One region of the Paeniglutamicibacter sp. NPDC012692 genome, then DNA from elsewhere that is predicted to be linked to it. Evidence: riboswitches for the same ligand, from Rfam matches in the RefSeq annotation. Region 1 holds a riboswitch; each other region holds the start of a gene.
What was found. A riboswitch is a leader RNA that binds a small molecule or an ion and turns the genes downstream of it on or off. The one in region 1 is predicted to bind S-adenosylmethionine.
Positions count from the first base shown of each region.

Region 2: another riboswitch for S-adenosylmethionine. It lies ahead of ACFY5D_RS11330 (flavin reductase family protein); the one in region 1 lies ahead of ACFY5D_RS15195 (methylenetetrahydrofolate reductase).
Region 3: another riboswitch for S-adenosylmethionine. It lies ahead of ACFY5D_RS08740 (OsmC family protein); the one in region 1 lies ahead of ACFY5D_RS15195 (methylenetetrahydrofolate reductase).

Region 1 covers NZ_JBIBDE010000004.1:167,833-177,717, reverse strand. Annotated here, with positions in the region: gene ACFY5D_RS15210 (cystathionine gamma-synthase) at 1-78, opposite strand, end outside; gene ACFY5D_RS15205 (O-acetylhomoserine aminocarboxypropyltransferase/cysteine synthase family protein) at 91-1,413, opposite strand; gene metE (5-methyltetrahydropteroyltriglutamate--homocysteine S-methyltransferase) at 1,589-3,958, opposite strand; gene ACFY5D_RS15195 (methylenetetrahydrofolate reductase) at 4,022-4,948, opposite strand; SAM riboswitch class I at 5,050-5,168, opposite strand; gene ACFY5D_RS15190 (SDR family NAD(P)-dependent oxidoreductase) at 5,600-6,343, shown strand; gene ACFY5D_RS15185 (sensor histidine kinase) at 6,710-7,807, opposite strand; gene ACFY5D_RS15180 (response regulator transcription factor) at 7,818-8,513, opposite strand; gene ACFY5D_RS15175 (M15 family metallopeptidase) at 8,601-9,263, shown strand; gene alr (alanine racemase) at 9,269-9,885, shown strand, end outside.
Region 2 covers NZ_JBIBDE010000002.1:692,988-702,872, forward strand. Annotated here, with positions in the region: gene ACFY5D_RS11310 (MFS transporter) at 1-438, opposite strand, end outside; gene ACFY5D_RS11315 (SRPBCC family protein) at 561-998, shown strand; gene dnaB (replicative DNA helicase) at 1,084-2,457, opposite strand; gene ACFY5D_RS11325 (DUF1801 domain-containing protein) at 2,971-3,396, shown strand; gene ACFY5D_RS11330 (flavin reductase family protein) at 3,515-4,024, opposite strand; SAM riboswitch class IV at 4,095-4,207, opposite strand; gene rplI (50S ribosomal protein L9) at 4,468-4,923, opposite strand; gene rpsR (30S ribosomal protein S18) at 4,939-5,178, opposite strand; gene ACFY5D_RS11345 (single-stranded DNA-binding protein) at 5,241-5,831, opposite strand; gene rpsF (30S ribosomal protein S6) at 5,877-6,182, opposite strand; gene ACFY5D_RS11355 (acyltransferase family protein) at 6,353-8,452, opposite strand; gene ACFY5D_RS11360 (M18 family aminopeptidase) at 8,546-9,826, opposite strand.
Region 3 covers NZ_JBIBDE010000002.1:119,772-129,656, reverse strand. Annotated here, with positions in the region: gene ACFY5D_RS08755 (ABC transporter permease subunit) at 1-192, shown strand, start outside; gene ACFY5D_RS08750 (MFS transporter) at 346-1,590, shown strand; gene ACFY5D_RS08745 (amino acid permease) at 1,704-3,257, opposite strand; gene ACFY5D_RS08740 (OsmC family protein) at 3,849-4,394, opposite strand; SAM riboswitch class IV at 4,434-4,552, opposite strand; gene ACFY5D_RS08735 (DUF4190 domain-containing protein) at 4,700-4,975, opposite strand; gene ACFY5D_RS08730 (hypothetical protein) at 5,319-5,645, opposite strand; gene ACFY5D_RS08725 (MarR family winged helix-turn-helix transcriptional regulator) at 5,857-6,360, opposite strand; gene ACFY5D_RS08720 (MarR family winged helix-turn-helix transcriptional regulator) at 6,477-6,989, opposite strand; gene ACFY5D_RS08715 (MDR family MFS transporter) at 6,991-8,658, opposite strand; gene ACFY5D_RS08710 (VOC family protein) at 8,905-9,336, shown strand; gene ACFY5D_RS08705 (SDR family NAD(P)-dependent oxidoreductase) at 9,409-9,885, opposite strand, start outside.

The DNA.
Region 1 (9,885 bases):
TGCCTGGCCTGCGTGGATGGCCAGCGTGTTGAAGGAGTGGGTGTTGAAGGAATGCTGGGTGCCTGCTGGGTTGCTCATGGTCGTTCCTTCCTAGACGCCGACGGATACGCGGGTCGGTGATGTGGTTTCTTGGGTCAGCGCATCAAGCGCACGGGTCAGGTCCGCGATCAGGTCCGCCGAGTCCTCCAGGCCCACCGAGACGCGCAGGGTCCCGGCGGAGATCCCGGCGGCGGCAAGCTGGGCGCCGGAAAGCCGACAGTGGGTCATGGCGGCGGGGTGCACGATCAGGGACCGTGCGTCGCCGATGTTGGCGGCCAGGGCAAAGAGCTCGACCGAGTCGACGACCTGCGGGACGGCGGCGGCGTCGTGCAGGTCGAAGGAGAACACGCAGCCGGTGCCGGCCGGGAAGTCCCGGTGCGCCAGCTCGTGGTCCTGGTGGCCGGGCAGCGACGGGTGGTGGACCCTGGCCACGGCCGGGTGCTCGTTGAGCGCCGCCACCAGGTCCAGCACGTTGGCCTGCGCCTTGGCCACGCGCAGCGAGAGCGTCTCGATGCCCGTGAGGATCGCCGAGGCGGAGGCCGCGCTGAGCGTGGGGCCCAGGTCGTGCAGGAACTTGGAGCGTGCAAGCATCAGGTACGCGGTGGCGCCGTAGCGTTCCAGCAGCGAGTCCCCGTAGTAGCGGGCCTTGGGCGCGGCGATCTGCGGCCAGCGGGTCGCATCGGAGAAATCGAAGGTGCCGGCGTCGACGATCAGTCCCCCAAGCACCGATCCGTGGCCGGCCAGCGCCTTGGTGGCCGAGTGGACCACGATGTCGGCGCCGAACTCGATGGGGCGGTAGGCGGCGGGGGTTGCCAGGGTATTGTCGACGACCACCGGGATGCCCGCGGCGTGGGCGACGTCGGCGATGGCGCGCAGGTCCACCAGGGTGATCAGCGGGTTGGAGACGGACTCGAGCAGGAAGCCGCGGGTCTTCTCCGTGATGGCCGCCGCCCAGTTGGAGGGGTCCTCCGGGTCGACGAACGTGACGGTCACGCCGAAGTCCGCGAAGGTGTCGGTGAGCAGGTCGACGGTGCCGCCGTAGAGCTTGTTGGAGGCCACCAGGTGGTTGGGGCCCTGCAGCAGGGCCAGCAGGGAAACGGCGACGGCCGCCTGGCCCGTGGCGGTGGCCAGCGCGCCGATGCCGCCCTCCAGCGCCGCGGCGCGCGCCTCCAGCACGGAGACCGTGGGGTTGCCGGTGCGCGAGTAGGTGAAGCCCGCCTTCTTCAGCTTGAAGAGCTCGGCGGCGGTGGCGTAGTCGGTGAACTCAAACGCCGCGGAGTTGTAGATCGGCACGGTCATGGGTCGGTGCGGGCCCGCGGGGCTGTAACCGGTGTGGATTTCGGTGGTGGCGTTCTGCCAGTTGCTGGTGGCCATGATCGTGCCTTTCGGGGCCTGGTGCTGAGGAAAAGTGCGGGGAAGGACGTGCGGGGGTGCATCGAGTTGCGGATCGATACACCCCCCCACGTCCGGCCCCTGTGCCGCCGCGGGGCCCGGTCGGGATTGGGACTCGGGTGCGGGCCCGGCGGCGGTCCTGCGGGACTAAACGCGCTTAGGCGTTTGCGCCGGTGTTTGCGCCGATCGTGGCGCGGGCCGCGAGGGTGGCCTCGACCAGGTTGGCCAGCGAGGCCTCGGTCTCCGCGTAGCCGCGGGTCTTCAGGCCGCAGTCCGGGTTGATCCACAGCTGCTTGGCCGGCAGCGAGGCCAGGGCGATCTCGATGAGCTCGGCGACCTCTTCGGTGGACGGGACGCGCGGCGAGTGGATGTCGTACACGCCCGGGCCGATGCCGCGGCTGTAGCCGAACTCGGTCAGGTCCGCGGTGACCTCCATGCGGGAGCGGGCGGCCTCGATCGAGGTGACGTCGGCATCCAGCGCGTCGATCGCGTCGATGATCTCGCCGAATTCCGAGTAGCACAGGTGCGTGTGGATCTGGGTGGCATCCACGGCGCCGGCGGTGGACAGGCGGAAGGAGTCGACCGACCACTTCAGGTAGTCGGCCTGGTCTGCCTTGCGCAACGGGAGCAGCTCGCGCAGCGCCGGCTCGTCGACCTGGATGATGGAGATGCCGGCGTCCTGCAGGTCCGCGATCTCGTCGCGCAGCGCCAGCGCCACCTGGTTGGCGGAAGTCGCCAGCGGCTGGTCGTCGCGGATGAAGCTCCAGGCCAGGATGGTGACCGGGCCGGTGAGCATGCCCTTGAACGGCTTGTTGGTCAGCGACGCTGCGTAGGAGATCCACGGGACGGTGAAGGCCGCCGGGCGGGACACGTCGCCCCAGAGGATCGACGGGCGGGTGGCGCGCGATCCGTAGGACTGCACCCAGCCGTTGGTGGTCTCGGTGAAGCCGTCGAAGTTCTCGGCGAAGTACTGGACCATGTCGTTGCGCTCGGGCTCGCCGTGCACCAGCACGTCCAGGCCCAGGCGTTCCTGCAGCTCCACGACGCGGGCGATCTCCGCCTTGAGGAAGCCCTCGTAGGCGGCGTCGTCGATGCTGCCGTTGCGGTGCGCGGCGCGGGCGGTGCGGACCTCGCCGGTCTGCGGGAAGGAGCCGATGGTGGTGGTCGGCAGCACCGGCAGGTTCAGTGCGGCTTCCTGCGCGGCCTCACGCACGTCGGCGGCGGAGCGGGAGAAGTCGGCGTCGGTGAGCGCGGCTAGGCGGTCGCGGACGGCGGCCACGGTGGTTCCGGCGAACGCCGCGCGGTGGTTGATGGCGGTCTCCGCGGCGGAAAGCTCGGCGGCGATCGCCGATTCGCCCTGCGCCAGGCCCTTGGCCAGGGTGATGACCTCGGCGACCTTCTGGTTGGCGAAGGCCAGCCATTCCGGCAGGTGGGCCGGCAGGTTGTTTTCCAGGGCGACGTCGTGCGGGACGTGCTGCAGGGAGGTCGCGGTGCCCACGGCGATGGTGCCGTTGGACTTCTCGACCTCGGTGCGCAGGGTCTTCAGGATGACCAGCGATTCGGCGAGGTTGTTGCGCCAGATGTTGCGCGAGTTGACGACGCCCGCAACCAGGGTGGCGCCGGCGAGGTCGCCGAGGAATTCAGCCTTCGGGGCCAGACCGCGGACCAGGTCGGCGTGCACTGCCTCGACGCCGGCGCGGGCCAGCAGGCCCTGGGTCGCACCCGGGCGGGCCACGTCACCGGCGGTTCCGTAGCCGAAGGTGACAAACAGGGCCGGGCGCTCGGTGGCGGCGGCGAGCTTGGCGTAGACGGACTCGGCCAGGGCGCCGGGAACGGCCAGTTCGGCGCCGCGGTCGGTGACAAGTGCCGGCTCATCGATCTGGACCCACGGGGCGCCCGCGGCTGCGAGCTCGGTCAGGATCTGTGCGTAGGCTGCGACGACCTCGTCGATGCGGGTCAGCGGGTCGAAACCCTCCGCGGCGCCGTCCTCGGCCTTGGCCAGCAGCAGGTAGGTGATGGGGCCGACGAGGGTCGGGCGGATGGTGCTTCCGTTGGCCGCGTGGGCCTTGAAGGATTCGACCAGCGGCTTGGCATTGGCCGCGATCGGGGTGTTCTCGCCGATCTCCGGAACCAGGTAGTGGTAGTTGGTGTCGAACCACTTGGTCATTTCCAGCGGGGCGCGGGATTCGTCGCCGCGGGCCAGCACGAACGAGGCCGCGGTGTTGACCGTGCCGTCGGCGGCGGCCAGGTCGGCGAAGCGGGTCGGCAGGGCGGACAGCGCCACGGTGGCGTCGAGGACCTGGTCGTAGTAGGCGAAGTCGCCGGGCAGCGAGGCGTCCGTGGCACCCAGGCCGAGTTCGGTGAGCTTGGCAAGGTTGGCCTGCTGCAGTTCGCGGGCCGCGGCGTGCAGGGTGGCCTCGTCGGTGCGGTTGGCCCAGTGGGCCTCGAGGGCCTTCTTGAGCTCGCGGTTCGGGCCGATGCGCGGGTAGCCGAGGATGGATGCTGCCGGGAAGGTTGGCTTCGTCATGGTGTTTCTCCTTGGGTGTTGAAAGTGTTGTAAGTGTTGGAAAAGCGTTGAAGGACCGGGCGCCTAGACGGCGGCGCGGGCGGCCCAGGAGTTGACGACCTGGGCCCGGGTGCGGGGCAGCTCGAGCCGTTCGATGACGTCGAGCGAGCCGCGGTGGTCGTTGAAGGTGTAGAGGTGGACGCCGGGCGCCCCGTCATCGAAGGCACGCCGTGCCAGGGTGACGGCAGCGCTGACCCCGATGTAGTGGCGTTCGGCGTCGGTGCTCGCCGATTCCAGCGCGTGCGCCAGGATCGGATCCGGTTCGACCCCTGTCATCGACGCCAGCCGGTTGAGCCGCTTGAGCGAATTCAGCGGGATGACCCCCGGAATGATCGGGATGGACACTCCTGCGCGGCGAGCCGAGTCAACCAGGTTGGTGTATTCCTCTGGCCGGAAGTACACCTGGGTGATCGCGTAGTTCGCCCCCGAGCGCTCCTTGGCCAGCAAGACCTCCACGTCGTGCTCGAACGACGGGGATTCGGGGTGCCGGATCGGGTAGGCGGCCACGCCGACCCCCAGCCGCCCGCCGGCCAGCGCCGCCGAGTGCTCGGTTTCGACCTCGCGGATGAGTTCGATCAGGTAGCGGGCGAAGGGGAATTCCCCGCGCCAGCCGTCCGGGTCTGTGGGCAGGTCGCCGCGAAGCGCCAGCACCCCGCGGACCCCGAGCGAGATGAAGTGGCGGATCAGGTTCTCGAGGGATTGGCGGCTCTCCCCCACGCAGGTCAGGTGCGCCAGCGGGCGCAGCCTGGTGTTCTGGATGAGGTGCTCGATCAGTTCCAGCGAGGCCCGGCGGCGTGCGTGGGTCCCCGAGTAGGTGACCGACACGTAGTCGGGGTTTGTGGCCTGAAGCGCCTCGATGCTGTTGAAAACGCCCTCGGTCGCGTCGCGGTTCACCGGCGGGTACAGCTCATAGGACAGTGACGGCGGGGCCGCGGACGGTGTAATGCTCATGTGTGACTCCTCGTCTAAACGAGGGAGGCCCCAAGGTACGCCACAAAAGCCCCAGCAATCCGTGCGGATGACTGCGGCGATGGTGAGCAGGTTTTGAAGCGGCTCCATCGCTTCTGGCCTTAGCACCCTCAACAACGGAGTCCCCGCACAGGGGGAATCCATCGATTGATGGTTGCTGCGGCGTCAACGAGCCAGATCTCTCAGCCGCTCTTGATGGTTGATGCATTCATCATGTTCCACGCTTCAAGGGCGGTGCAAGGTGCCGGTCGCGCACCGCGTCACGTGGGGCAAAAACACTTCACATGACGATTTTTTGTCATTCTTGCCAACATTGTCCGGCCGATTGTTAAGTACGAGTCGGGGCCTACTTCCCCGGATTTCCGGTGGCTTGCCGCCCGTGCGTTACTTTTGGGGCCCAATGTGAAGCCTCTGTGACGAGGCTGCTCGGGGCGCCGACGCCACAACCCGGGTCATCCATTCACTGAAGCCGTTGTGCCCGGGTCGCCCCATGAGATACTGTCGTCACGACACAATCTTGTCGGATCCGCCAAGGTGCAGGCTCCGCCAACGCGCGAACCAGCGTGATCCTGCAGCCCGGCGGTCCGCCGCGGTGGAACGACCAGCCATGTAAACGCGAAAAGGGGAATGGGAATGCAGCTTGCCAACAAGGTAGTCATCGTCACCGGCGGAGCCTCGGGCATCGGGGGCGCCATTTCCCGGGTGTTGGTGGCCCGCGGCGCCAAGGTCGTCGCCGTAGACGTCAACGGCGAGGCCGGCACCACGCTCAAGGGTGACCTCGGCGGTGACGTGCAGTTCCTGCTGGGCGATGTCAGTGACAAGGCCGTGGCAGCCGCCGCCGTGGAACTGGCGAGCGAAACTTACGGCGGGTTGGACGCGCTGGTGAACAACGCCCATGCATCGCGCCAGGCCATGTTCAACGACCTGACCGAGGATGAGTGGGAACTTTCCTTCAACACCGGCTTCCGCGCCACCCGCCAATTCATGGCCGCGGCCTACCCGCTGCTGGCGGTCAACGGCGGCTCGGTCGTGAACTTCGGCTCGGGTTCGGCGATGGTCGGCCAGATGACCCAGGCGGCCTATGCCTCCGCCAAGGAAGCCATCCGGGGACTTTCCCGCGTGACGGCGAATGAATGGGCCAAGGACAACATCCGCGTCAATGTCGTCTCCCCCATGGCGCTGACCGACGGGGTCAAGGCCTGGAGCGAGGCATTCCCGCAGATGTACCAGGACTCCCTCGCGAAGGTCCCGCTGGGGCGCTTCGGGGATCCGGAAGAGGATGTCGCACCCATCGTGGCGTTCCTTGTCTCGGATGATTCGCGCTACATGACGGGCCAAACCCTCATGGCCGACGGCGGGGCGAACAAACTCTACTAGCCGGCAAAGCATCAAGCCTTCCGGGTGCGGGTCATGGGCCTGTTAGCAGCTACCGCATCCCGCGACCGAAGGTTGGTGCCGTCCCGCGGGATGAACCACGGGTCCGGTCAGGCCACTGGTCCGGCATACTCCGGACCGGAGCCGCGTGCTCCTCGAAGCACATTCGCCGGTGCGCCGGCATTCCTGGTTTTCCGGTACCGAGAGCAGTGAATCGCTACGACAAATGGCCGGATTTTTCGCGGAGGTCAGAGGCCGATGAGGAGAACCAGCCGCGTTAGACACAATTTCGGACGTAAGCACGTTGAGGTCCTTCACCACCGGTGCGTGTTCGATCCCGGTTCAACAAAGTCGGTCTCGAAGCAACGCCTACCTGACAGCTCTCTTCTTACGCCCAATGACGTCCGGTTCGGTCGGCAGGTGGATCGCAATGTGGAGCCCGCCGGCGCGACGCGGGGCAATAGAGAGCGATCCGTCGTGTGCGAGGGCGATGCTTTTGACAATGGCCAAGCCGAGACCGACGCCTGCATGGTCGCTCGTGCGAGTGCGTTCGGTGCCGCGCTGGAATCTTTCGGTGAGTGTGGAGACCAGTGCTTCGCTGAGTTGCTCGCCAGTGTTCTCGACGATGAGCACAACGGATTCGGGGCCGGCCATGGTTCTCACCCAGACCGTCCCCTGCACCGGGAGGTTATGGACGATCGCATTGTGCAGGAGGTTCGTTACCATCTGCAGCAGAAGCGCAGATGAACCGAATGTCGGGGTGAAGCTGCTGGAAACGTCGATGGTGACTCCACGCTTTTCTGCAAGCGGGAGGAGGACTTCGGCTGATTCTTCGACTACCAAGGAAAGGTCGACACGTTCTTGCGTGAAGGACCTCTGGTCGGCCCGCGTGAGCAAAAGTAGTGCTTCGGTGAGGTCGATTGCACGAGTGTTGACCGTGTCGAGACGTTCGAGAAGTTCATTGGTGTTTCGGTCCGGGTCGTTTCGTCCCACGTTGAGAAGTGTCTGTGTTATTGCCAGCGGTGTGCGCAGTTCGTGGGAGGCATTGGCAGCAAATCGCTGTTGTTCGGCAACGTGTGCTTCGAGCCGTTCGAGCATCGTGTCGAAGGAATCGGCGAGTTCACGGAACTCGTCCTTGCGGCCCCCTAACCGGATTCGGTGTGATAGCGATCCGTTAGCAGCGGTTCGAGTGGCATCGTTGATTCGGGAAAGGGGCGCGAGCATCCGTCCGGAGAGGAGCCATCCGCCAATCACCCCGAACACCAGTAGGAAGGCCATCACTGCGGCTGCTGCTGGACCGAAGGCGCGTTGGAGGTCGGAGCGGTTCGGAACGAAGCCCCCATTGCTATTGATTGCGCCCTCAGGAACGTAGCGAAGGAGGAAGATCCACACAGCAGCGAGTAGCAAAGCCACTGCGAGCACGAGGAACCCGACGTAACTGAGGGTGAGCTTGAGGCGTACGCTCATCCCTGGTGCCCTAAGCACGTCCGTGTCTTTCACCCTCGGTGAAGTTCTCTGCGTCGATGCGGTATCCAACTCCCGGGACAGTGGCGATGATCCAAGGTTCGCCAAGGCGCCGACGCAGTGCTGAAACGGTGATGCGTACGGCGTTGGTGAACGGGTCCGCGTTCTCGTCCCAGGCCCGTTCCAAGAGGTCCTCGGCACTGACGACACCGCCTTCGGCTGCGACAAGAACTTCCAGGACAGCGAATTGCTTCCGGGTCAGTCCGACGTAGCGTCCCTCCCGATATACCTCGCGGCGGAAGGGGTCCAGCCTCAAGCCTGCTATCTCTCGAACGGGCGGCCGGTGGTGTGCTCGCCGGCGGTCGAGGGCACGGAGCCTGAGCACGAGTTCCTGAAGTTCAAATGGTTTCGTGAGGTAGTCGTCGGCACCAAGTTCGAACCCGGAGGCCTTTTCATCGATGCGGTCGGCGGCGGTGAGCATGAGAATCGGCGTACCACTGCCTGAAGCCACGATGTGTCTTGCGACCTCGTCACCGGATGGCCCGGGGATATCACGGTCAAGAATGGCGATGTCGTAGCTGTTGACATTCAGCAGTTCCAAAGCGGTATCGCCATCACCAGCGATGTCTGCCGCGATCGCTTCCAGGCGTAGACCATCGCGGATACCTTCGGCCATATAGGGCTCGTCTTCGACGATCAACACGCGCATGCTCCCCATGCTACGAGGTGAGACATATCGTCGGCGTATCGAAAACCTCATACATGCTGGCAACCTCGCTCCGTCTTGACTGGAAACATGACGTACAACGAACCAACACAAACCCCCAGACGTCGGAAACCAGCGGCGATCGTCATCATCATGACAGCCGTCTTGGCATTGGTAACCATCCTCCTGGTATTCATGGTGGGAGCGATTCTCGGGGCCCGCGACTTCCATCCGCTGTCGACCTCCCTCGAATCTCCCACGTCGCGCGTCGCGATACCTCATGGGAAGCGACCCGGGGGGCTTGGAGTGGCGGGCGGTGACGTCCCCAAAGGCACGACGGTTGCCTCTGACATTCCGGCGGTGGTCAACCTCGATCCTGCTCTTCGTGCTGCTTTGGGCAGGGCATCCAAGGACGCAGCCAGGGAGGGAATCAAGTTTTACGTCAACAGCGGTTGGCGTTCCCCGGACTTCCAGCACAATCTGCTCCAGCAAGCGGTCACTACGTACGGTTCCAAGGAGGAGGCCTCACGGTGGGTGGCAACCGCGGAAACCTCCGCACATGTGTCGGGGGACGCGGTCGACATCGGGCTTTGGGACGCCAGTGCATGGTTGTCCAAGAACGGTGCGAAGTACGGTTTGTGTCAGATCTACGACAACGAGGCTTGGCACTTCGAACTGCGTTCCGAGGCGATCAAGAATGGTTGCCCCGCCAAGTACTTCGACCCTACCTACGACCCGAGGATGAAGCGGTGACTGGCATGCCCAGCCGGGCCCAGTCCACGGTCATTGGTCTCAGACCACCCACGCTGCAGACGATCCTGGAATCGATCGCGAAGAACATCGCAATCGTGCAAGCCCGGTCCGACTCCCGAATCATGGCGGTGGTAAAAGCAGACGGTTACGGACATGGCGCCCTGACCGTGGCCCACGCTGCGGTCGCCGCCGGAGCGCAGTGGCTTGGCACCACCGATTTCGGCGAAGCCGTGACCCTGCGTGAAGCTGGCCTAAGCGTGCCGATTCTTACATGGTTAAACCCCGCGGGTTTCGATGCTGGGGCCGCCGCGGCAGGCGGGATCGACTTGGCGGTCGGCTCGGTCGAGGAATTGCAGACAATTCTCGAACAGCCTTCCGCTGGTGCTGTCCGCGTTCACTTGCACATGGACACCGGCATGTCTCGAGAAGGCGTCCCCCACTCGGAGTGGGACGCCATAATCCTCCGCGCTGTCGAGGGACAACGGCGAGGCAAGATACGCATCGTTGGGCTCATGGGGCACCTGCCGTTAGCTGACCGGGCAGACCCAAGAGCGAACGAAGAAGCGGTTTCACTCATGCATGAAGCCAAGGCAAAGGTCACGGCTGCGGGGTTCGATGATCC
Region 2 (9,885 bases), on a different contig from region 1:
CTTCGGATGCAGGCGCGGAACGTAGACCCTTGCCACCACCACGTACAGCGCCACGGTGATGGCACCGCCGCCGAGCCCCTGGACCAGGCGTCCCACCACCAGCGCCTGCATGCTCGGCGCCAGGCCGCACAGCAGCAGGCCGACAATGAACACGATCGAGGAAACGTAGAGCGGACCCGTCGGTCCCTTCCGGTCGGACCAGCCACCCGCGGCCACCATGCCGATGACGCCGCTTGCCATGGGTGCCGCGAAGGCCAGCGCGTACATGGCCGCGCCGTTCAGATCCTTGCTGACCAGCGGCATGACCGTCGTGACGGCCAGGGATTCGAAGGCGACAAGGAACACCAGGGAGAACATTCCCACGGTGATCCAGCGGTATTGGGGAGCGAAAAGGCCCAGCGGCACATTCGCGCCGGATCCGGGAGCAGACGAGGTCATGATTAGAGCTTAAAGCCTGCCCGTTTCCCGCATTGCATCGACCTGCGGAGAGTCTTGTCAGCAATGTTTTTCGGGGGTGAATTCACGTCCATTCGGGGGTGACCGCAGGTAGGGTTTCGTGCATGGAGTTCACCAACGAAATAACCGTCAACGTCCCGCGCAGCAGGTTCATCGAGCTCTTCGACGACCCGGAAAACCTGAAACTCTGGCAGACGGGGTTGCTCTCCTTCGAGGCGGTCTCCGGCACGCCCGGGGAACCCGGTGCAACCTCAAGGCTGCTCTACAAGCAGGGCAGGGGCACCATGGAAATGGTCGAGACGGTCACCCGACGCGAGCTGCCCGATGCATTCGACGGAACCTATGATGCCAAAGGCGTCCACAACATCTGCAAGAACGAGTTCCACGACGTGGACGGAACAGCGACCCGCTGGGTCGCGCACAATACCTTCGAATTCTCCGGGTTCATGAAGATCGTCGGGCTGCTCTTCGGCTCGATGTTCCCGAAGCAGAACTTGAAGACTATGAATGAGTTCAAGTCGTTTGCCGAGGCGCAAGCGTAGGTAAGCCGGAAGCATGGCTGCCGCTTAACGCAATGGTGCGGCCTTCCCTGACATCGGGAAGGCCGCACCGCAGTGTTGGGGACGGTTACATCCCGCCCTCTTGCGCCATGTTGTTGAAGCGCGAGTAGTGGCCCTGGAAGGCGACCACCATGGTCTTGGTCGGACCGTTACGGTGCTTTGCCACGATCACGTCGGCTTCGCCGGCACGCGCCGACTCCTTGTCGTAAATGTCTTCACGGTGAAGCAGAATGACCATGTCGGCGTCCTGCTCGATCGATCCGGATTCGCGAAGGTCGGAAACCATCGGCTTCTTGTCCGTACGCTGTTCGGAACCACGGTTCAGCTGCGACAACGCAATAACCGGCACATCGAGTTCCTTGGCGAGCAGCTTCAGCGCACGCGAGAACTCGGAGACTTCCTGCTGGCGCGATTCAACGCGCTTGCCCGAGCTCATCAGCTGCAGGTAGTCCAAGACCACCAGCTTGAGGTCGTGCTTCTGCTTCAGGCGACGGCACTTTGCGCGGATTTCCATCAGCGACATGTTCGGCGAATCATCGATGAACAGCGGTGCGTCGTTGAGCCGCCCCATGGTGGTGGCGATCTTCGACCACTGCTCGTCCTTGATGGTTCCCTTGCGCAGGTCCTGCAGCGCAATGCTGGCCTCTGCGGACAGCAGACGCATGGCAATTTCGTTTCGGCCCATTTCCAGGGAGAAGAAAACAGCGGTCATGTTGTTCTTGATAGCTGCCGACCGGGCGAAGTCCAATGCGAACGTGGACTTGCCGACAGCCGGGCGGGCTGCGATGACGATCATCTGACCGCCGTGCAGGCCCTGGGTCAGCTCATCGAGTTCGTAGAATCCGGTGGGCACACCGGTCATGCCCTCGCCCCGGGAGCCCGCCGATTCGATTTCGTCGACGGTGCCCTCAATGATGTCGCGCAGCGGGACATAGTCCTCCGCGGTGCGTCGTTCGGCGACCTTGTAGACCTCGGCCTGGGCCTCGTTGACGATTGCGTCGACCTCGCCGTCCTGCGAGTAGCCAAGCTGGACGATCTTGGTTCCGGCGTCGACCAGACGGCGCAAGACGGCACGCTCACGAACGATCTCGGCGTAGAAGCCCGCGTTGGCAGCCGTCGGGACGGACTGGATCAGGGTGTGCAGGTAGGCCGGGCCGCCAATGCGGGTGATTTCCCCGCGCTTGGTCAATAGGTCGGAGACCGTCACTGCGTCGGCGGGTTCGCCGCGGCCGTACAGGTCGATGATCGCTTCGTAGATGGCCTCGTGCGCCGGGCGGTAGAAATCGAGTCCCCGCAGGACTTCCACGCAGTCCGCGATGGCGTCCTTGGAGAGCATCATGCCGCCGAGCACGCTTTGTTCGGCCACAAGATCCTGCGGCGGCGTGCGGCCGTAGGCTGACTCGCCGGATTCAGAATTGGTTTCGATGTTCGCTAGCGACACGGGTTTTCCCTTCAAGCTTCGCGGGTTCCCAGTTTTCCGCGTCATTACCTACTTCAGTGTCGCAGGGTCGGCCGACCTTTTGGTACGTCCAATCTCACGTGTGCGAAGAGACACCGTAAGCCTGTGGAAATAGGTGGGGAACATTGTCACCTTAGACCTCATTTGACTCAAACCCAACATCGTTATCCACAGGGGCTGTGCATAACCTGTGCACCTTGCGGCGTGTTGTGTGCACAGTCTGGGGAGAACATTGTGGATTACCGGCGATTTTTATCAACAAAAGCCGTCTGACTAGGCGCTATGCATTTACACACCTGTGGACAGAAAGTAGTTATCCACAGATTCTCGGGGCGAAAATCTTGGTTATACACATAAAAACCCCGAGATTCCGGGGTTAATCCCCAACGCATTCCGCGGTTACCCACAAACTATCCACAGCTATCCACAGGGCTCTGGGGATTCTGGGGATTAACGAGGTTGATGAGCGCCTACGGCACTGCAATACTGGCTCGCATGGCCGCCAACAAAACCGCCCCCACCCGCGTTGATCCACATGAGTTCATCGCCTCCGTTGCCCACCCCACTCGGCGCGCGGACGCGCAGGTGTTGCTGGAAATGATGGAGGAAGTCTCCGGGCAGCCTGCGACCATGTGGGGACCGACGATCATCGGCTTCGGAACTTACCACTACAAATACGATTCAGGCAGGGAAGGGGACGCCGGCGCGATCGGGTTCTCGCCCCGATCGACGAATCTGGCCCTCTACGGTCTGACCGTCGCGCCGGAATCCGAAGAGCTCCTGGCCAAGCTAGGCAAGCACAAGCGAGGTGCCGCATGCCTGTATGTCAACAAGCTTGCTGACGTCGACTTTGGCGTACTCACGGAATTGGCGCGGCACGGGTACCGCCACATGATGGAAGTCGTCCACGACCCCTCCTAGGCGAACGGACGGCACCTGCCTCGCGGCCCACCCCGCAAAAGACAGAACCTGCCGGGCCATGATCCGGCTCTCGTGGTGGATCATGGCCAAGCAGGCTCGCGTGCCTCCGGGATAGCGCCTAGGAGACGAGCTGTTCGGTTTCCAGGCGGCGGAATGCGGATCCGTGGAAGACCAGCGGGGAATTTGTTTCATTGCTCGTTTGGTGGCCGTGCACGCGCAGCAGGACGACGTGGTGGTCGCCCGCCGGAATCTCCTGCTCAACAGAGCAGTCGAGCCACAAGCTTGCATCGTGGAGCAGCAGGGCGCCCTCGTCGGTGGAATCCAGGCGGAGCCCCGCGAAGCGGTCCCCGGTCTTGGAAGCGATCTGGCGGCAAACGCCCTCGTTCTTTTCGCTGAGCACGGATACCCCGATGCGGGCATTGGATCGAACGAGGGGCCACGTACGCGACGTGTTCTGGACCGCGAACATCACCAGCGGCGGATCCATCGAAACGCCGACGGTGAAAGACGAAGCGACGATTCCTTGCGGCTCGCCGTCGACGATGGCGCACAGTGCGGCAACACCCGAGGGATGCTGGGCGAAAACGTTGCGCAAGGTGTCGGGGGTTAGGTCTGTCGCAAGAGTCATGGCTCGGTCCTTCGGCTTGGTGCCCACCTTGATTCGGGTGTGCGCCAAAGCGCAACAGGCCATCAAAGGTGTGCGGTACTTGCCCCCGGGGTTCCGCGGGCCGAATCGTCACCTGGAGCACCCCACTACCGTGAGAGGGTTGCCGGTCAACAAGCCAGGGCTTTTGCGTTGACACTCTTGATTCATGACTAACGTTAGGAGAAAAGTTTAGCTTCAGTCAAAGATTGTTTCGACACATTGGTTCACGAAGAGTAAGAATCGAAGATTCTGCGAACAACACTCGCTTTTGGCCGCCAGTTGTCGATACTGTGCGGCCGCACCCCCCGGACGATGCCCAATCCCCCATGGGTCACGTCCACACGACCCGTTAAAGCGATGAGGACCCCACCCGAAGGTGAGGTCCTCATCGCTATCGTCCCGGGGGACGATGAATCCGCAGAGAATTACTTCTTTGCGGCTACGACTACCAGCGAGATGGTCGCGGATACATCGGTGTGCAGACGCACGGTAGCCGAGTAGTTACCCGTCGACTTGATGTGATCGTTGATCTCGATGTTGCGCTTGTCGATCGCGCCAACGCCGGCGGCTGCAACAGCCTTGGCGATGTCGTCGGTCTTGACGGTGCCGAAGAGGCGACCGGTAGCGCCGGCCTTGACGGTCAGCTTGACCGGCTTGGCGGAGATAGCGGCGGCGAGTGCCTGTGCTTCTTCCAAGGACGCAACGGCGCGAGCAGCACGGGCGGCCTTGATCGACTCAACCTGCTTCTCACCGCCCGGGGTCCAGGTGATGGCGAACGAACGCGGGAGAAGGTAGTTACGTGCGTAACCGTTCTTCACCTCAACGATGTCGCCTGCGGCACCGAGGCCGGTAACTTCGTGGGTCAGAATGAGCTTTGCCATGTTTGTATACCTTCCTTAGCCGCGGCCAGCGCCGGAGTAAGGCAGCAAGGCTACTTCACGCGCGTTCTTGATGGCCTGTGCGATCTTGCGCTGTTCCTGAACGGAAACGCCGGTAACGCGACGGGCACGGATCTTTCCGCGATCCGAAATGAACTTGCGCAGCAATGCTACGTCCTTGTAGTCGATGACAGTGATGTCAGCGGCCTTCAAGGGGTTGGACTTTGGTTTGGGCTTACGGAGTTCAGCCTTAGCCATCGTGGAGCTCCTTTATCAGGTGGAGCCCGCAGAATTTTCTGCGGGATGGTGAATAATTTTGTTTAGAAAGGCGGTTCGTCAGAACCCGGGTTGCCCCATCCGCCGTTGTTTCCTCCGGCAGGAGCGCCCCATGGATCGGCTGCCGGTGCATTCCAGCCGCCACCGCTGTTTCCGCCGGCGTTGCCGCCACCGAAACCACCCTGGCCGCCGGCATTGCCGCCGCCGAATCCGCCGGCGTTGCCGCCGGCATTCTGTCCGCCGAAGCCACCGTTGCCACCATTGCCGGAGCGCTGGGTGCGGGTGACCTTTGCGGAAGCGTAACGCAGCGACGGGCCGATTTCATCGACCTCGAGCTCGGTGACGTTGCGCTTTTCGCCTTCCTTGGTTTCGTAAGAACGCGACTTGAGGCGGCCCTGAGCAATGACACGAGTGCCCTTGGTCAACGTCTCAGCGACGTTTTCGGCAGCCTCACGCCACACCGATGCGCGGAGGAACAGCGTGTCGCCGTCCTTCCACTCATTGGACTGGCGATCGAAGGTTCGCGGGGTCGAAGCGATCGTGAAGTTCGCGACTGCCGACCCTGACGGGGTGAAACGTAGTTCTGGGTCACCGGTCAAATTACCGATTACCGTAATGACGGTCTCGCCTGCCATTGGAGCCTCCTAAAGGTGTTGTTCTACGAAGATCGAGAAGCAGAATTACTCTGCAACGACCTTTGCCTCTTCCGGGCGGGTGATCTTGGTGCGCATGATGGTCTCATTGAGGCTCAACTGGCGATCAAGTTCCGCGGAAGTAGCGGGGGTGGCGGTGAAGTTAACTACCGCGTAAATGGCCTCATTCTTCTTCTGAATGTCGTAGGCCAGGCGGCGACGGCCCCAGATGTCAACGTTCTCGATGGTTCCACCATCGTTACGTACAACGTCCAGGAACTTACCGAGGGTCGGTTCAACGGTTCGCTCGTCGACCTCGGGGTCGATCAGCACCATCAATTCATAAGCACGCATGTGAACCCACCTCCTTTGGGCTAAACGGTCACGGCATTTCCGCAACAGGAGGTTCTTTGCATTTGCTGTCGTCGATGCCCGATTGCCAGGCACGACAGAAACAGCCTTATCCAGTCTAGCGGAAAATCGCCCACTGGCCCGACGAACCCGCGTGCAGTGCGTCACGGGGGTCACCGCGCACGGTCGTCCAGCCCGTCGGCACGCAGCTTCGCCTCAAGTCGGGCGCCGAAGACCGGGGCAAGGGTGCGCATGTAGGTGTCGGAGATGTGGTGTTTGTCCCGGTACACCAGCACGTTGCCGATCACGGCCGGACAGAATCCTCCGACACAGAACTGGTCGGAGAAATCCAGCACACCGACCCGGGGCTCGCGCTTGGCCGCGGCGAGCGTGAAGTCGTTGGCCTCGAACGCGCTGGTCGCCGGGGCCCCGCAGGATTCCAGGTCATCCGGGTGTTGCACCACGCAGTCCCGCGCAAAGACCCTCGTCCCGGGGCGCGGGGTGTCGATGATCGGATAGACCTTGATGCCCGCGTCCTCGAGCTTGCCCCAGTAGTCGGCGAAGCCCTCGGCGGCGCCCTTATCCAGGACGGCCCCGGCCCAGTGGCTGGTCACCACGGCGTCGACGTCGCCGCGGGAGATGATCCGCTTCAAGGTGTCCTCGTTGGCCTGGTGGCACGAAATGCGGCCGTTTTTCTCCGCGATGCGCTCGGTGGCGGTGAACGGGCAGGAGTTCTTCAGGTAGGTCAGCAGCGTCCAGCCGTGTTCCTTGGCGGTGGCCTCCACCGCCCGGTACCAGTGCGTGGCGTGCGAGTCTCCCACCAGCGCTATGGTCAGGGTGCCGTCCGCCGCTCCCATGGTGCATTCGCGGGTGACCGGCGAATCCGGTTTCTGGACGCACTCGCCCAGGTGCGGCCTGTCGCGCTCGGCGTCGGCGGGGACCGGGATGATCTGTTTCTTGCCCGGCAGGTAGGGCGGCGCGCCGTCCGGGATCGAGGCGGCACCGAGCTCGGGCGGCGGAGCGGCAAGCAGGGTGGCGGCCGCGCCCTCCTGCTCGGCGGTGTCGCGTTGGGCCAGGGTCCCGGGGGCGAACGACATCGCCGTGACCAGGGCGACCACGACCGCACCGGCGCCCAGGGTCCGCCACTTCGAGGAAGCCAGCGGGGCCAGGGTGCGCACCGGCGTTTCGATCCACCGGTGGCTGGCCCCGGCGAGCAGCAACGACAGCACCAGCAACCCGGTTCCCTGGGCCGGGTCCGGCTCGCTGCCGGAGAAGTTCAGGAAGAAGATGAGCACCGGCCAGTGCCACAGGTACAGCGAATAGGATACGTTGCCCACCCATTGCACCGGGGAAAGTTCAAGGATCTTTTGCGGGGCCAAAACGCCGCGGGTCTCCCCCGCCAGGATCACCGCAAGGGTTCCGGCCACCGGCAGCGCCGCGGACAGGCCGGGGAAGGGCGTGGCCGCACCAAAGCCGAAGGCCGCCGCGGCGATGGCGGCAAAACCGGCCCAGGCCAGCGCGGTGCGGGCGCCGGTGGCCCGGAACCGGTGCCAGGCGCGCCGTTCAAGGCCGGGTTCGCGCGGTGCGAGCAGCAGTGCCAGCAGGCCGCCGGCGGCGAGCTCCCAGACGCGGGCCGGGGTGACGAAGTACGCCGCGGGGTTCCCGGAACCCACCAGCACCATCGAGTAGGCAAGCGAGCCGACGACGACCGCGCCGAAGACCAGCAGGAGCGCAATGCGCGGGTCCGACCGCGCCGGCCACCGCAACCTGCCCAGCCACACGGCCAGCAACACCAGCAGCGGCCAGGCCAGGTAGAACTGTTCCTCGACCCCGAGGGACCAGAAGTGGTTCAGCGCCGTGGGCGCGGAATCGGCCGCGAGGTAGTCCACGGAGTCGGCGGCCAGCACCCAGTTTTCCACCGAAAAGGCGGCGGCCAGGGCCGCGATTCCCACGGTTTTCCACTGCGTGGGCGGCAGGAAGGCCAGAGTGGCGCCCAGCACCGCGATGATCACCACGACGGCGGCGGGCAGGATCCTGCGCACCCGCGCGGCCCAGAACCCCGGCAGGTCGATCCGGCCGGTCCTGCGCACCTCGCGCAACAGGTGCCCGGTGATCAGGAACCCGGAGATCGCGAAGAACACGTCCACCCCGATGAAACCTCCGGGCACCAGCTGCGGCGCGAGGTGGTAGGCCAGCACCAGCAGCACCGCCACGGCGCGCAGCGACTGGACCTCTGGCAGGACACTGCGCGGAAGCTTCGGTTCGGCGGTCATGTTCGCGAGCAAAGCACGCTTCGATGAACAACGGGTTAAGCCCCGGCATCGGGAGCCTCCGGCGGGCGCGTTCCGACGCCGGGGCGAGCCTCCTTAGGCGGCGAAGAAGCCGGCGGCGACCTTGGCCAGGCGCAACGGGTCCTCGACGCCGCACAGCTCGCGGGCCGAGTGCATGGAAAGCAGCGGGATCCCCACGTCAACGGTGCGGATGCCCAGTCGGGTGGCCGTCAGCGGGCCGATGGTGGAGCCGCACGGCATCTGGTTGTTGGAGACGAACTCCTGGTACGGGACCCCGGACTGCTTGCAGAGCGTTGCGAAGAGCGCGGCACCCACGGCGTCGGTGGCGTAGCGCTGGTTGGCGTTGATCTTCAGCAGCGGACCCTGCCCCAGCAGCGGGCGGTTGGCCGGGTCGTGGCGGCCGGCGTAGTTGGGGTGCACCGAGTGCCCGGCGTCGGCCGAGAGGCAGAAGGAATCCGCGTACGCGCGGTTGCGGTCCTCCGTGTTGGCGCCCAGGGCGTGGCCGATGCGCTCGAGCACGTCCTGCAGGAACGGTCCGCAGGCGCCCGAGCGGGACTCGGAGCCGATTTCCTCGTGGTCGAAGGCGGCCAGGAGGGCGATGTGGTCGCCGCCGCCGGTTGCCGCGTGCTCGATCATCGCCACCAGAGAGGCGTGCACCGAGGACAGGTTGTCCAGCCGCCCGCTGGCGAAGAACTCGCTGGAGCCGCCGAAGACCTCGCCGCGCTGCGCGTCGGCGATGACCACGTCGTAGCCGCCGACCTGCGCCGGGTCGACGCCCGCGGACTCGGCCAGTACCGCGAGCACGTCGGCCTCGTCCGGGTTGCCGATGCCCCAGACCGGGTTCATGTGGGTCTGCTTGTCCAGTGCCAGGCCGTCGTTGACGGCGCGGTCCAGGTGGATGGCGAGCTGCGGGAAGCGCAGCATCGGTGCCGTGCGGGCCAGCACCGTGGTTCCGTCGGACATGGCCAGGCGCCCGGCGAGCAGCAGCTCGCGGTCCAGCCAGGAGTTCAGCAGCGGGCCGCCGTAGACCTCCACGCCGGCCTGCAGCCAGCCGTAAGCGCCGGTGGTCGGCTTGGGCTTCAGCTTGAAGGAGGGCGAGTCGGTGTGCGAGCCCAGGATGTGGAAGCCGGTGGTCGCGGTCGCCGATTCGGGCTGCACCCAGGCGATGATCGCCCCGTCGCGGACCACGAAGTACCTGCCGGCGCCCAGGTCCCAGGCCGCGCGCTCATCGAGTCCGGTGAAGCCTGCAGCTTCCAGGCGCCGGGCCGCTTCGGCCGCCGCGTGGAAGCTGGAGGGCGAGGCCGCCACGAAGGAAGCGAGGTCGTTGACGTGGTCGAGTGCTGCTGCACTGGGCATGGGGGCGTTCCCTTGTGTAGTTGGGTTTGTGTCGTTGGGCCCCGAAGGGCCGCTGGTTT
Region 3 (9,885 bases), on a different contig from region 1:
AACGCCCTGGGAAACCAGAGCCAGGACCTGGCCTGGCTCCACAACTTCTCGCCCTATTACTGGGCCTATAGACACTCGCCCCTGACAGCCGGGGTCCCGTGGTCGGCGGCCGCGGGCCTCTGCGGACTGAGCATTGTGTTCATCGCGGTGAGCGTGCTGGCGCTGCGGCACCGGGACGTCGGTGCATCCTAGATTCGGCGGGATCCGGGGTGGAAGGAGCTGTCTTCAGGCATTCTGCCGGCGGAAGCCGGAACGTTCGGACTGTCCCGAATTGATGACTTGATGTGAGCAATCTTGCCACCGGCCCATTGGCACCCGAACAGTCCTGCCACGTACCCTGTGAGCATGCCCAATACGGAAAAACCAAGAGCAGACAACGCAACTTCCCAGCCGACCCCGCAGCGGGTCTCCCGTGGATTCATGTTGCTTTCGCTGCTTGCCGTGATCCTGGTGGGGCTGAACCTGCGTGCGGGCATCACCAGCGCCTCGGCGCTCTATCACGACCTGCAGCAGTTCCTCGGCTACGGGCCGTTTGTCGCGGCGCTGCTTCCCTCCATCCCGACGCTGGTCTTCGCCGCGGCGGGCACGGCAACCGCGTGGGTTGCCCGGCGCCTGGGGCTCAGCGGAACCATCATGCTGGCCCTGTGCATCCTCGCTGCCGGGCTGGCCTTCCGCGGGATTCCCGCCACGTGGGCGCTGCTGGCCGGAACCGTTGCCGCGATGTGCGGCATCGCGCTGTGCAACGTGGCCATGCCCTCGTTCATCCGCGAAAACTTCGCGCACAAGACCTCGATGATGACCGGCGTCTACACCATCACCATGTCCATCGGCGCCACCGCAGCATCATCGCTCAGCGTGCCGCTGGCGATGGCGGCGGGGTCGCCCACGCTGGGATTGGCCGCATGGAGCGTGCTTGCCCTGGCCGGTGCGTTGGCCTTCATCCCCTTCATCCTGATGGCGCGCAGCGGCAAGCCGACGCCTGCTGCCGGTCCCCGGACCAGCGTCCTGGGCCTCCTGCGCACCAAGCGCGGTCTGGTGATCACCGGGCTGTTCACGGTCCAGGGAATCCTGGCCTACGCGATCATGAGCTGGCTGCCGACCATCCTGATCTTCCGGGGCATGTCGACGGCACAGGCCGGCATCATGCTCGGGCTCCTGCAGATCATGTCGATCCCCGCGACGATGTTCGTGTTGTGGATGGCGAACAAGCTCAACAGGTTGCGCTCGGCGATGGTGGTCTGCTCCGTGGCCGCGGGGATCGGCGTGGCAGGGTTGCTGCTGTTGCCGTTGGGCCTGGCCTGGATCAGCGCGATCGCGCTGGGCATCGGCTTTGCCATCTTCCCGCTGGTGCTGGTGGTCATCTCGCACAGCGGCGAAACGCCGGAGGAAACCACTGCCATGAGCACGCTGGCGCAGTCCATCGGTTACCTGGTGGCCACCAGCGGACCGTTCGGCATGGGGCTGCTCTTTGCGCTGACCGGCGCCTGGACCGTCCCGCTCATCCTGCTGCTGGGCGTGGTGGTGCTCCAGCTGCTGCTGGGCATCGCGGCAAGCGCCTACCGCCGGCCCGCCCTGCGGCGCGTGCAGTAGTTTTCCCGCCGGGGCCAGGCCCCGGGCGATGACGAACAAAGCCGCAGCCGTGCAGGACCAATGGTCCTGCACGGCTGCGGCTTTGTTTCCGGGACTGGGCCCGGCCGGGCTAGTTAGCCGACCTTGGCGACAGCTTCCTCTTCGACGTCCTTGGGGCCGGAAAGGTCCATCTCAAGCAGCGGCACGACGCGCGACTTGGTGACATGGCGGTGGACGATCCACAGCCCCAGGAAGATCGGGATGCCGATGTAGGAGGAGAGCACCTCCATGCCGCGACCGGCCAGCACTGCCTCGTAGTTCTGGCCCGCGATCACCACGATCAGCACGGCGAAGGCCAGCAGCGGACCGACGGGGAAGAACGACGCCTTGTAGGGCAGGTCGCTGACCTTGTTGCCCTGCGCCAGGAACCCGCGCCGGAACCGGTAGTGCGACAGGGCGATGCCTGCCCAGACGATGAACCCGCACAGGCCCGAGACGTTCAGCAGCCAGGCGTACGCGGCGCCCTGCCCGACGATGGCGCTGAGGAACCCGAAGAGTCCCACGGCAGCCGTGGCCAGCAGCGCGTTGATCGGAACGCCGCGGGAATTGGTGCGGCCGAAGGCCTTCGGGGCCTTGCCGTCGTGGGCCATGGCGTAAAGCATGCGCGTTGAGGCATACAGGCCGGAGTTGCCCGCGGAGAGGATGGCCGTCAGGATGACTGCGTTCATCAGTGCCGCAGCAAAGGCGATGCCCGCGCGCTCAAAGACCAAGGTGAAGGGCGATGCCGCGATGTCCGCTTCGCCGGAGGCCAGCAGGCTCGGGTCGGTGAACGGAATCAGGCAGCCGATCACGAAGATGGCGCCGATGTAGAAGATCATGATGCGCCAGAAGACGGAGCGGATGGCCTTGGGGACTTCCTTGCGCGGGTTCTTGGCCTCGCCTGCTGCAACGCCCACCAGTTCGGTGCCCTGGAAGGAGAACCCGGCGATCATGAAGACGGAAATGATCGATACCCAGCCGCCGTGGAACACGTCCTCGCGGTTCTGCCAGTTGCTGAGCCCCGGGGAGCTGTCCCCGAGAATGCCGACGATCATCAGGACGCCGGCAACCAGGAACAGGATGACCGCCACGACCTTGATCAGGGAAAGCCAGAACTCGCTTTCGCCGAAGGCCTTGGCCGAGAGCGCGTTGACTCCCGTGAGCAGCACCAGGAACGACCCGGCCCAGATCCACCCGGGGACTCCGGGGAACCAGAAGTCCATGATGATGCCGGCGGCCACGAGTTCGGCGGCCACGGTGATGGCCCAGTTGAACCAGTAGTTCCAGCCGATCGCGAATCCGAAGGACGGGGAGACGAACCGGGTTGCGTAGGTCTGGAATGAACCTGCCACGGGGATCTTCGCCGACATCTCGCCGAGCGACTGCATCAGCAGGAAGACCATCAGGCCGACCAACGCATAGGCAACGAGTGCGCCGCCGGGTCCGGCCTGCGAGATCGTGCCTCCGGAGGCGACGAACAGGCCGGTGCCGATGGCGCCGCCGATGGCGATCATCTGGAGGTGGCGGCTGCTTAGCCCGCGCTTGAGTTCGTTGTCCGGTTTCCCGGTGTCGGGGTTGCCCCCGGTCTCGATCACGGTTCCACGCTGAACCGGTGATTCGTTTTCAACTGCCACGGAAATTCTGCTCATGGGTGTCATGCAACACCACCGAGGGCAACTGACGCGACTTTGCTCACAGGGGCGCCGTGTGTTGGGGCCGTTGCCCGAGGTGTGTTTGGTTTCTCACACGCAGCACTTCCCTGTATTTGTGCGGTTTTTTCCGGGGAAAATCGGGGTGGTGGACTATACAGAGCGTGACTCAAGGTTGCGAATCCGAAGGCGTGAGCCACAGATGGTCGAATGGATAACCTTGCTCTTGTTCGCCCCGAGGCACAGTGTTGCTGATGCATTGCTAGCTTCCCGGCGGTGGTCTATCTGGATCAAGACCATGCCACAGTCGTTGATCTGGGCCTGCTAGGCCCGGAAATGTCGCTCGTTGGTACCGTCTGATTGCTCCGATTCAACGAAACGACACTGACTATTATGACGGGCGTTCGTCACAAAACTGGAATCGGGCCACCCCCGGGAGGCCTTGGCGGTGGCCCTGGGTCGGAGTCCATCCGAAGCGGGTGTGATATAGGGTCGCTCGGCCGAATGCACCCGGCATCGGCCGCCCACACGCGACGAGGGGGCCACCCGCCGGATTGGCGGATGGCCCCCTCGATCGATTGCTGCAAGCGGTTAGTCGGCGGTGATCAGTTCAACCGTGACCGGCGTGGGGTTCGCGATGATGTCGAAGACAGGGCAGTGCGCGTCAACGGCAGCCTGCAGCTCCTCGTAGCGTTCTCGGGTCTCGGGACCGGACAGCTTCACCTTGAGCCGGACGCCGCCGAAGCCCGGGCGAACCGCCTCGTCGATTCCGAAGAGCCCGCGCACGTCGAGGTCGGCCTCCGCGTCGATGTCCAGCGAATCGATCTTGAGCCCCAACTGGTGCGCGTACAGGCGGTAGACGACCACCTGGCAGGAGATCAATGCTCCGAGCGCGTACTCGACGGGGCTTGCCGCGGCGTCGTCCCCGGCCAGTCCGACGGGTTCGTCGACCAGGAAGCTGTGCTTGCCGGCGGTGACTTCGGTGGCAACCGAGCCGACGGCGGTCCCGTTCGTCTTGAACGTTAGCGAGGCGTTGGCGGTGTTTGCCGCGATGCGCTCGCCCCAGGCGTTTCCGGCCGTGCTGAGCTTCTCGGCGCGCAGGATGTCGGGGGTGTTTTCGAGCAGGGTCTCAGACATGGGAGATCGATCCTTCCGTGGTGGCGCGTGCCAATCACGACGCCATACTTACGCCGATCCGGTTGGACGGCGTCGAATCTTCACCTGGAGCACCCCGCTATGACGAAGGGGGTTGCCGTCCAACCGACCAGGGTCGTGAATGGTTGGAACTCGTGATTCTGTTGACAAGTGTGCCGGGGATACTGCGAGGGTGACAAGCAAATGCTTCACGCAGCGTCATGAAGCGTGGACGATCCTGCGCCAGTCAAGAACAGCGGTTCGCCCGGGGCATGCCGGGTGAATCGCCGCTTTCGCCGAGAGGCAAGTTAGTGGCCGGTCGAGAAAAAGAACGGGCTGAGCAACAGGAAGGGGATGAGTAGCAACAGAGGAATCACTGACAGGATCCACAGGATGGTGCCGACCCAGCCCGTCACCTTGCCGACCGTCGCGTCGGTGTTCAGCTGCTCGGCCTCTTTTGCCTTGTTGATGGCAATGATGCCCAGGGCGATGCCGACAAGGGGAACGAAAAGGGAAAGGATGCCCAGGATCATGGAGGTCTGGGCTAGCTGTTGGCCTCGGTCTTGTTCCGGGTACTGCGTCATGTTTCCTCCATTGCGATTGCTCCGGTTGCCGGAAGCCATGCGGCAGAACATCCGGTTGAATCGAGACTAACGGAGTCACGCGGCAAAAGCGCACGCTGCCATGTTGAGGGCCCACAATCTCACCTCAGCTGGGCTTGAGGCTTGCCTGTGAGCCACGAGTGCGGGCCCTGGATCCTCAAAAAAGCCTTGAGGCATTCCCGAATACCGCAATCGGAATATTCCGATTCGTTGAAAACCAGATTGGTTCCACGTGGCGCATGAAGACCGGAAAGGACACAAAAATGGCGGCCCTTCAAGATTTGAAATCTTGGCGGGCCGCCATCTTCATGGTTTCGCGACGGGTCTACTGCTGGGAAGCGCCGACGAAGAGCATGACCACGAAGAACGCGGCCCAGAGGAGGCCCAGGATGCCGAAGATCGTTCCGATCCAACCGGTCACCTTGCCGACGGTTGCCGCGGTGTGGAGCTCTTCTGCCTTCTTGGCCTTGGAGATGGCGATCGGGCCAAGAATGATTCCGACGACGAAGAGGGACAGAATGCCCAGGATCATCGAGGTCTGTGCAAGCTGGGCGCCGCGCAGCTGCTCGGGGCTGTTCTGGATGTAGGTGGGTGCACCCTGGTACGGGGCTGAACCGTTGAACTGTGGCTGGTTGTCGGCCGGCTGAGTCATTTTTCCTCCGCGAAAAAAGATGTTGATGCAAGTGAATGATGTCTAAGGGACATCCTTAGATTTTGAGCGTACCGGCGTTTGGCCATGAAATGGCGAAAAGCACCGCCGTTTGGCGCAACGAAATGATCACAAGTGCCACCGGTGCCGCGTAGGGCATGAAAGCTCGACCGCTTGGGCCCCTACAGCGGCTTCGATCAAGTCTCGGCGGAGACTAGCCCTCGCTGTGGTCCGATTCCGAGTCGTTGAGCCGTGCCAGCAAGTCCGCAAAACGCCGAATCTCATCCGGTTCCCAATTCGACAGCCGCTCACGCATCAGGATTCTGGCCCGTGCCCCGGAGGCGATCCAGGATTCCCGGGCCACATCCGTGATGCTGACCAGCATGGCGCGCCCATCGCTCGGGTCGGGCTCCCTGGTCACCAGGCCCTGGCCCTGCAGCTGCTTGATGGTTCGGCTCATGGTGGCCTTGTCCACGTGCAGTTCCGATGCCAGGACAATTTGTTGCTGCGCCTGCTGCCTCACCAAAATCGAAAGCACCCTGTAGCCCAGCGGCTGCAGATCCGGGTGGATTTCCAGTGCACGCTTGCGAATCGCGGTGCGGGCCTTGACAGCCATGATCGAAAATTGCTTTTCGACCTCTTGCATCAATGGTTCCAGCACCTGCGGATCGGCGGGCTTGTCGACGTCGGGGGTTCGCTCGGAGCTAGGGGGTTCCATGGAGTCCATATTAGTGCGTTTCCCCGAGGTCACCGGGCGGAAAGCCGGAGAACGGCGAAGGCCCCGCGCCTTCCCTGTTACGGGACGGTGCGGGGCCTTCGGCAAGCCAATCCGAGCTACCCTTCGTGCCTCAACACGTCGCTGACGTTGAGCCTTGCGAGCAACTCGGAGAAACGCTTGATTTCGACCGGTTCCCAGGTGGAGAGCCGTTCGCGAAGCATCGACCTCGATCGTGAACCCGAGGCGGCGAAACCTGCCCGCGCGGACTCGGTGATGCTCACGAGCATGGCCCGGCCATCGGCCGGATCGGAAACTCTGTCGACCAGCCCCTGGCACTCCAGCTGTTTGATGGTCCGGCTCATGGTTGCCTTGTCCACCTCAAGCTCCTCGGCCAGGACGACCTGATGCTGGGCATGTTCCCGCACCAGGATCGACAGGACCTTGTAGCCCAGGGGCTGCAGTTCCGGATGGATGGACTGCGCCCGTTTGCGGATCGCCATGCGGGCCCTGATGACCATGGTCGAGAATTCCTTCTCGACCTCCTGGATCAAGGTTCCGAGAACCGGATCTTCGCCCAGCGGCACTTGGGAGGGAGCCTCGTGGGAGAAGCAAGACAGTTGGGCATCCATGTCAGCGCCCGGGTGCCGATTCGAGTTTGTCCGCATCGAGGGTGGAATCCGTGGTGTTAGCGACAACCGCCCCGGTGCCGGCGGCTGAGGGCAGTTCCCCGGCCTCGGTGTCTGCCGTTGCGGATGCCTCTTCGACCTTGCTGCGTTCGGTGCGCGTCATCCGGCTCAACGGCAGGTTCGGCAGGAAGGCCACGGCGAGGATGGTCAGGAAGCCCAGTGGTGCGGCGATGGCGAAGACATGCGCCACGGCGTCTCCGTAGACGGACTCGATGATCTGGCGGATCGACTCGGGAAGCTGGTTCATGGCGGGCATGGTGCCCGAAGCCAAGGCCTGGCCGACGTCATTGCCTGCGGCTCCCAGGTGTGCCAGGGCCGCACCCATCTCTTCCTTGCGCTCGGCGAGCATTTCGGGGATCCGGAGGGCCAGGATGGAGCCGAGGGCTGCAACGCCAATGGTGCCGCCCAGCGAGCGGAAGAACGTCACGGCCGAGCTGGCCACACCGAGTTCCTTCTGAGGAACCGCGTTCTGCACAACCAGCACCATGTTCTGCATGACCATGCCGACGCCGGAGCCAAGCAGGAACATGTAGGCGGAAAGCAGCAGGAAGTTAGTGTCGTAGTGGATGGTTCCCAGGGCGAACAGGCCGATGGTCTGCATGACGGAACCCGCGACCACGAAGGCCTTCCACTTGCCGAATCGGGAGATCATGGCACCGGCAATGGTGGAGACGATCAGGACGCCGGCCATCATCGGCAGGGTCATCAACCCGGCGCTGGTCGCCGTGGCGCCGCGGGCCATGATCATGTACTGCGAAAGGAACACCGAGGTGCCGAACATCGTCACGCCCACCGAGAGGGAGGCGATGACGGCCAGCGTGAACGTGGCGTTCTTGAACAGGCCGAGGTTGATCAGCGGCTCGGAAGCGCGGATTTCAACGACCACGAAGGCGATCAGGGCGAGGACCGCGCCGCCGACCATCCATGCGGTGGTGGGGGAGGCCCACTCGAAGTTGGTGCCGGCCATCGAAACCCAGATCAGCAACAGCGAGACGCCTGCGGAAAGCAGGATGATGCCGAAGTAGTCGATCTTGACCTTGCGCTTGGCAAGCTCCGGCAGGTGCAGCGTGCGCTGGATCAGCCAGATGGCGACGACAGCGATCGGCAGGGCGACGAAGAAGTTCCAGCGCCAGTTGATGCTGTCCGTGATGAAGCCGCCGATCAGCGGCCCGGCGACGGTGCCCACGGCCATGATGGCGCCGAAGAGACCCATGTACTTGCCGCGCTCGCGCGGCGAGATGATGTCGGCCATGACCACCTGGCTTAGCGCGGCCATGCCGCCGCCGCCCAGGCCTTGGAGCACGCGCATCGTGATGAGCATGTTGGTGTCCTGCGAGAAGCCGGCGATGGCCGAGGCGATCACGAAGATCGCGAGGGACAGCTGCAGGAGGAGCTTGCGGTCGACGAGGTCGGCAAGCTTGCCCCAGATCGGGGTGGAAATGGTGGTCGCGAGTAGGGTCGCGGTGACCACCCAGGTGTAGGAGGTCTGGCTGCCGCCGAGGTCGGAAACGATGATCGGGAGCGAGCTCGCGACGACGGTGCCGGCGAGGATGGACACGAACATGCCCATCAGCAGGCCGGTCAGGGACTGCATGACCTGGCGGTGCGACATTTTTGCCGGTTCGCCGGGATGAAGCGTTTGGGTGGTTGACACAGAGGGGTCCTCAAAAGAGCCGCGAATGGTTGATTTGAGTCAACTATAAAATTATTGGTTGCATCTTGTCAACTAATTATCCCGTGGTGTGACCGGGCGCACGGTGGTGAATTCGGGGCAAACACGGTGCAGGGCTCTTCCGTTTTGTCCTTGTCGCAGGGCAGAATGGCAACTTGCTAGACCTCGACAAGTCAGGAGAACAGCATGGCCACAATCCTTAATCCCTACATCAGCTTCCGCGGGGAAGCCCGCCCGGCGTTGGAGTTCTACCAGTCGGTTTTCGGCGGTGAACTGGACCTGCGCCCCTTCGCGGACTTCGACTTCGCCAAGACCGACAATCCTGCGGATGACGCAAAGATCATGCACGGGCACCTGCGCGGATTGAACGGCCTGAACATCATGGCTGCGGACACCCCGGAATCAATGGAGTGGAAAGGTGGCACCGCCATCTCGATCACGCTCAGCGGCGAGGACAAGGACGAGCTGCAGGGCTACTGGGACAAGCTTTCGGAAGGCGCCACCATCGGCCAGCCGCTGGCACAGGCTCCGTGGGGCGACTGGTTTGGAATGCTGAGTGACAAGTTCGGCATCGACTGGATGGTCAACATCGCGGGATCGCCAAACGCCGGAGCCTAGCTCCGACAAATCGGCTTCTGGTGGGTGGCGGACCCAGGGTTGTTTCGCCACCCACCAGTCTTGCGTTTCCACTCAGCTGTCCTTGAGCAGGGCCTCCGTGCGTGCCCACAAGGAACTGCTCAGCCCGGGACGCCTGGCCTGCGGGTTGGTCCGAGAAACCTTTCGGCGCGTGAAGTACTCGCCCGCTGGCCAGTCGACGCGGGCGGTCCCATTGGCCAGCCAGACCAGGGTGTCTGCGCCTTTCCTGGGTGAGGCAAGGAACTTGGAGAGAATCTTGTTGCCGTAGACCCCTTCCATGGAGGAACCCGGCGAGCTGGAAAAGCTTGTGGCGACTATGCCCGGGTGGAATGCCGCGGCGGAGAGCCCTCGGGAGCCGTAGCGTTTCTGCAATTCGCGGGTGAACAGGATCTGTTGCAGCTTGGCGTTCCCGTAGGCCCGGTTGGGGCTGTAGAGCCTCTCCGCATTGAGGTCGTCCAGATCAACCCTTCCATACAGGCGGTTCGCAAGGCTTGAGGTGTTCACGACGGTGGCCTGCGAGTCGAGTAGCCG